DNA from 2 places in the Allobosea sp. LjRoot9 genome. Region 2 is predicted to be linked to the other one. Evidence: predicted binding sites of a transcription regulator. Region 2 holds the regulator's gene; the other holds the start of a gene.
The links. Region 2 encodes PhoB, which activates phosphate uptake and scavenging genes when phosphate is short. Its sites were predicted from a motif close to TGTCATNNANCTGTCAT; they were not measured.
Positions count from the first base shown of each region.

Region 1 (3,409 bases), on a different contig from region 2:
GGCCAATGGCATCGACGAGATGAGCCAGGCCGTCGCCCATCTCGACGAGATGACGCAGGCCAATGCGGCGCTCGCCGAACAGAGCGCGGCCTCGGCCGGTTCGCTCTCGGGCCGCATCGTCCAGCTCAACGACCTCGTCGCCACCTTCAGGACGGGGCCTGAGGGCGCAGCTGCCTCACCGGCCAGTCATGGCTCGGAGCCCGCGCGCCTGCGTAAGCTCGCCGAAGCCGCCTTCGGGCAGAGCCCCAGGCCTGCCACGGTAGCGACAGCGCCGCGACAGGCTCCGACGCCCGCCAGGAAGGTCGCAAACGCGCGCGCCAACGACGCGGGTTGGGAAGAGTTCTGACGAAGCCGGGCAGGGCTCGTTGGCTGCCCTAGGAGTCGCAGCCCGCTACCGCCCCGCTCCGGATCGTTCTCCAGCAGGATCGCTTGCCATGCGGCGTCGCCTCCGCCGCGCTCGCCAGGAGGCGGCAAGCGCATCGACACCCGCATGCGAGGTGGTAATGGGGACGGCGCTGTTCCTCGGGATGTGGGCGAGCGGGGCGGGGAGTTAGCCTGGCCTCCGCCCGTTCAGCCTATTTCGTCGCGGCCTCGTAGACGAACAGTGTCGATTTGTCGTCATCGGGCATGAAATAGGCCCGCACGCCCTGCTCCATAGGCTCGACCCAGAACGGGTTCTGGGTCATCGGCAGCCCCGATGGAGACCAGAGTTCGACTGGCACCTGATAGACGGGCCGGTTGTCCTTGAGATCGACGATCTCGAAGCCACCGAGGCGGAAAATCGGCCCATCCGGCGAGGTACGGTAGTTGTTGAGCCCGGAGCAGAGCATCCGGCTCATGCCGATGAAATGGCAATCCTGATAGTCGATATAGAGTGCGGGATTGATGACGCGGAGCTGCTCCGGCGGTGTTGCCGCGTTGGTCACCTTGCCCGCCCCATCGAGCGGCCAGGCGTAGAAGCGGCGCGAGCCCCAACTGACCCCGTGCAGCGACTTGTCGTCCGTATTATGGACGATGCCACCGACATGATCCTTGAAGCGGAATACCTCGGTCGCCTTCATCGTCTCGGGGTCGACCTTGTAGACGATCGACTGGCTGTTGGGCCGGTACTCGGCAACGGGCACCCAGATGTCTTTCCCGTCGAAATCCATACCGCCGGGATGATAGACCGACCCTTCGCCCAGCGTGATGTCCTGGAGCAGCTTGCCGTCGGCGTCGATCTTGAAAAGATGGCCAACGCCTTCGCCGGTATCGCGATCATAGCCGTCCTGGAGGGCCGGATAGCGGGTCGTCGCCTTCCGGATATCGACGGAAGAGACGAAGAAGGCGTCGCCGATCTTCAACATGCCTTGCGGATGAAAAGTCGGGAACTGGATCGGGATCGCGGCGGTCTGCTTCCATTGCGTCGCGCGCGTCAGTTTCGGGATCAGTGTGTTGAGCGCCGGATCGGCGGCTTGCGTCGGATATGCGAGCGCGATGGCGGCTGCGCCGAGTAGCCCTGCAAAGGCGGTTTTCATGATATCTCCCGGCTCCGCTGTGCGGCCTTGTCCGGAGCAGCGCTCGCGCCAGTGCCATAGGGCAGGCTGACCGATTCCTGGTGACACCCATACGACATCGGCGCCTGCGACACCCGACCGCTTTAGCGCCAAGCGGTTTGATATTAGCCGGCGAGAGGTGTGCTCTCAAGCAGGATCGGTATTCTATGAGTTCCACCGCAAAGACCGAGCGGTCGTCGACGAAGGCTGGGAGCTGTTTGGTCCTGCCAACTCATTTTCATTGGTGACCGCTATGGGGCCCATCCGTCTCATGAACCGCAGCCCGCTATCGCCCCCGCTCCGGATCATTCTCCAGCATGATCGGCTTGCCATGCGGCGTAGCCTCCGCCGCGCGCGCCCAGGAGGCGGCGAGCGCATCGACACCCGCATGCGAGGTCAGGCCCTTGTCGATCAGCAGGTGTTCCAGCGCCTCGCACCAGCGCTCGTAGTAATCCGAGCCGTCGCGGCAGCCGCCTTCGGCCACCGCCTCGGCGATTTCGGCGCCCAGCGCCTGGGCCCATTCATCGGCCGTGAAGACGCCCTTGTTCTGCAGCGCGACGACCAATGCGAAGGCCTGCGCCTGCCAGGGCTCGGCGAAGACCGGGCCGTCGGCATCGCGCGGGATCGGCGTATCGGCAGCCAGCGCAGCGACGAGATCAGGCCGGTTCAAGATAGCTCTCCCAGGCCTCGATGCTGACGCGTGTGGTCGGGTCGGCGTCGCGGCCCCATAGCTCCGGGCCGGTGAAGACCACGGTGTAGAGCCATTGCGCCGTCTCGGGCTGGCCCTGTGCCCCGGTGTCGGGGAAGACATGGCAGCCGCTGACGCGCTCGATCACCCCCAGCTTGCCCCGGGCATAGCGCGGCAGGCGGGTATGGTGCTGCGGATGGATCACGATGGTGCGGACGCTGTCGCCGACGCTGAATTTCGCCGGCGCCTGCGCTTCGCGCTCATAGGGAAAACCGCGCCGCAGCACGGCCGCGACGTCCTCGCCCTTCAGCACGCGCTTGGGCGGCCTTGGCGGCGCGGAGGGCTTGCCCTCGGTGAGCTCGCCTTGCGTGACGAAGCCATGCAGCAGCAGCAGGTTCTGCAAGCCCGCGAGCCAGATCTGGTAATAGGAGAAGGAGAGATAATCGGCCGGGGGAATGCTCTCGCGGGCATGCCGGCTTTCGTCGATGCTCCATTGCCCCATCGCGCCGGCGGCGACATTGAGCGCCAGCACGCGCTTTTCCCAGTCGCCATGGAAGATCGGCTCGTTCGGCTCGGGCCTGACCGGGCCAAAACCCATCTGGCCGCCGAGATCCTGCCCGCCATTCATGACTGGGCCTCCGCGACGGCCAGCCCGGTGCCGATCATTGAATCGCGGCTGACGATGGCGGCAAGCTGCTCCTCCGACCACCCCTCGGTGCCGACTGGGCGCATCGGGATGACGATGAAGCGTGTCTCGGCGGTCGAATCCCAGACGCGGATGTTCTGGCCTTGCGGAAGCGTGACGCCGAAATCGGCCAGCACGCCGCGCGGATCGATCACCGCCTTGGAGCGATAGGGCGGGGATTTGTACCAGACCGGCGGCAGGCCGAGCACCGGCCATGGATAGCAGGAGCACAGCGTGCAGACGATTAGGTTGTGTTCCTCAGGCGTGTTGAACACCGCGACGATATGTTCGCCGCCGCGCCCGCCATAGCCGAGCTCGGCGACAGCCGCCGAGCCGTCCGCCTTCAGTCTTGCGGCGAAGGCCGGGTCGCTCCAGGCTCTTGCGACGACGCGGGCGCCGTTGCGCGGGCCGATCTTGGTCTCATAGGTGTCGATGATCGCGTCGAGCGCGGCCGGGTCGACATAGCCCTTGGCGACCATCAGCGATTCCAGCGCCTTCACC
Region 1 is NZ_CAXUPC020000012.1:57,449-60,857, forward strand. It holds gene ACSQ3P_RS28745 (methyl-accepting chemotaxis protein) at 1-346, shown strand, start outside; gene ACSQ3P_RS28750 (DUF6454 family protein) at 576-1,517, opposite strand; gene ACSQ3P_RS28755 (nitrile hydratase accessory protein) at 1,822-2,205, opposite strand; gene nthB (nitrile hydratase subunit beta) at 2,192-2,851, opposite strand; gene nthA (nitrile hydratase subunit alpha) at 2,848-3,409, opposite strand, start outside.
Region 1: the regulator PhoB is predicted to act here: its motif matches at 1,598-1,614, upstream of ACSQ3P_RS28750 (DUF6454 family protein).

Region 2 (3,409 bases):
GATTTCCGTGACCGTCACGTCACGGCGCTGATCGGCCCCTCGGGCTGCGGCAAGTCGACCCTGCTGCGCATCTTCAACCGCATCTATTCGCTCTATCCCGAGCAGCGCGCCACCGGCGAGGTCATCCTCGACGGCCGCAACGTCATCTCCAATGATGTCGATGTGAACGAGCTGCGCTCGCGCATCGGCATGGTCTTCCAGAAGCCGACGCCCTTCCCGATGTCGATCTACGACAATGTCGCCTTCGGCATCCGGCTCTATGAGAAGCCGCCGAAGTCGGAGCTCGACGACCGCGTCGAGGGCGCGCTGCGCCGCTCCGCCCTCTGGGACGAGGTCAAGGACAAGCTCAAGATGTCCGGCATGGGCCTCTCGGGCGGCCAGCAGCAGCGCCTGTGCATCGCGCGCACCATCGCGCAGAAGCCGGAGGTGATCCTGTTCGACGAGCCGACCTCGGCGCTCGATCCGATCTCGACCGGCAAGATCGAGGATCTGCTGGAGCAGCTCAAGACCGATTTCACCATCGTCATCGTCACCCACAACATGCAGCAGGCGGCGCGCATCTCGCAGTACACCGCCTTCATGTATCTCGGCGAGGTGATCGAGTTCGCGCCGACCAACACCATCTTCATGAACCCGCACAAGAAGCAGACCCAGGACTACGTCACCGGCCGCTTCGGCTGACTATCGAACCCTGTTTTCGCTTCCAGAGGATCCGCCGCGATGACCGAACATATCGTCCGCTCCTACGACGCCGAACTCGAGGCGCTGCGCCGCAGCCTCGCCGAGATGGGCGGCATGTCCGAGCGCATGCTCGGCGATTCCACCGTGGCGCTGGTGCGCCGCGACACCACGCTCGCCCAGAAGGTGATCAGCGCCGACCAGCGCCTCGACAACCTCCAGCGCGATGTCGAGGAGCGCGCGGTCCTGACCATCGCCCGGCGCCAGCCGCTGGCGAACGACCTGCGTGAACTGATCTCGGCGATCCGCATCGCCGCCGACATCGAGCGCGTCGGCGATCTCGCCAAGAACATCGCCAAGCGCGCGGTCGCGATCTCCGGCCAGTTCCAGCCGCCGCATCGCGCCGTGGTCGGGCTCGAGCATATGAGCCGGCTCGTCCAGGCCCAGCTCAAGGACGTGCTCGACGCCTATGCCGCGAGCAACGAGCAGAAGGCCATGGAGGTCTGGCGCCGCGACGACGAGATCGACGCGCTCTACACCTCGCTCTTCCGCGAATTGCTGACCTATATGATGGAAGACCCGCGCAACATCACCTTCTGCACGCATCTCCTGTTCTGCGCCAAGAATGTCGAGCGCATCGGCGATCACACCACCAACATCGCCGAGACGATCCACTATCTCGTCACCGGCGAGTCGCTCGATCTCAACCGCCCGAAGCTCGACACCACCGACATCAATGTCGAGGCGGTGACGGGGAGCTGATGGAATGAACGCACCGGCAGCTTTCCCGTCATGGTCGGGCTTGTCCCGACCATCCACGTCTTCGCTGGTCGAGACCTGTGTTCAAGACGTGGATGCTCGCCACCAGGGCGAGCATGACGGTGTGTGTCGGCTGAATGCCAGGAACGGAACTGAGACATGCCCGCACGCATCCTGATCGTCGAGGACGAGGAGCCGCTCACCCTGCTCCTGCGCTACAACCTCGAAGCCGAGGGCTTCGAGGTCGACAGCGTCGCACGCGGCGACGATGCCGAGCTGCATCTGCGCGACCACACGCCCGACCTCGTCCTGCTCGACTGGATGCTGCCGGGCTTGTCGGGCATCGAGCTCTGCCGCCGCCTGCGCACGCGCCGGGACACCGAGCGCGTGCCGATCATCATGCTCACCGCCCGCGGCGAGGAGACCGAGCGCGTGCGCGGCCTCGCCACCGGCGCCGACGACTATGTGGTCAAGCCGTTCTCGCTGCCTGAACTGATCGCGCGCATCCAGGCGCTCTTGCGCAGGGCCAAGCCTGGCCATGTCGCGGGGCTGCTAGCGGCCGGCGATCTCGAACTCGACCGCACGACGCGCCGCGTCCGCCGCTCCGGCGCGGAATTGCATCTCGGCCCGACCGAATTCCGCCTGCTCGAATTCCTGATGCAGGCGCCGGGCCGGGTCTATTCCCGCGCACAGCTCCTCGACGCCGTCTGGGGTCGCGACGTCTATATCGACGAGCGCACGGTCGACGTTCATGTCGGCCGCCTGCGCAAGGCGATCACGCCCGGTGATGCCAAGGACCCGCTGCGTACGGTGCGCGGCGCGGGCTACGCCTTCGACGAGACGTTTGCGCGCGGCTAAGAGCGCGCGTCATTCCGGGGCAGGCCGAAGGCCTGAGCCCGGAACCCAGAACCGTTGTTGCTCATTGCCGAAGCTCTGATGTCCGAGCGCCTCTTGGAACCCTCATCGGTTCTGGGTTCCGGGCTCTTCGCGGAGTTTATCCTTGGGCCGACCAAAGGTCGGACCCGAGGGCGAAGCCCCGGAATGACGGAGCTTAGGGATTGCCACGGCGGCGAATGCGGACCGCTTTGCCATTGCAGCGGGGATCTGCGACTCCGTCGATTGTTGCAGGTAGGGTTCCTCTCTAATCTTGGCCGCTCATACGCCCGCCAGGATTCGAGACCGTGCTCGACAGCCCCGTTTTTCCCGCCATCAAGGCTTTCGAAGCCGACCTCATCGCCATCCGGCGCGACATTCATGCCCATCCCGAGATCGCCTTCGAGGAGGTCAGGACGGCGGCCCTGGTGGCGCGGACGCTGCGCGGCTGGGGCATCGAGACTCATGAGGGGGTGGCCGGGACCGGGGTGGTCGGCACGCTGAAGGGCGAGCGCGGCGGACAGCGCGCCATCGCGCTTCGCTCCGAACTGGACGCGCTGCGCATCGAGGAGAAGAGCGAGATCCCGCATCGCTCGACCATTCCCGGCAAGATGCACGCCTGCGGGCATGACGGACATATCGCCATGTTGCTCGGTGCCGCGCGCTATCTGGCGGAGCACCGGGATTTCGGCGGCACGGTCCATTTCATCTTCCAGCCGGCGGAGGAAGGGTTGGGCGGTGCCCGCGTCATGCTCGAGCAGGGGCTGTTCGAGCGCTTTCCGGTCGATGCCGTCTACGGCATGCACAACCAGCCGGGCCGCCGCGCCGGGGAGTTCGGCATCAGGCAAGGGCCGATGCTCGCCGCCAGCGACACCTGGGTCGTGACCTTCCGCGGCACTGGCGGCCATGGTGGCTCCGGCGCCCATACCGCGACCGACCCGACGATCGCGCTGGCCAATTTCATCCTCGGCGTCCAGGCGATCGTCGCCCGCAATGTTCCCGCCGTCGAACCGGCGGTGCTGAGCGTCGGCCACATCAATGCCGGCGCTTTCTCCTCGCCCAATGTCATTCCCGCTGAGGTCGTCGTCACCGGCACGGC
Region 2 is NZ_CAXUPC020000002.1:700,466-703,874, reverse strand. It holds gene pstB (phosphate ABC transporter ATP-binding protein PstB) at 1-681, shown strand, start outside; gene phoU (phosphate signaling complex protein PhoU) at 721-1,440, shown strand; gene phoB (phosphate regulon transcriptional regulator PhoB) at 1,597-2,295, shown strand; gene ACSQ3P_RS11950 (M20 aminoacylase family protein) at 2,619-3,409, shown strand, end outside.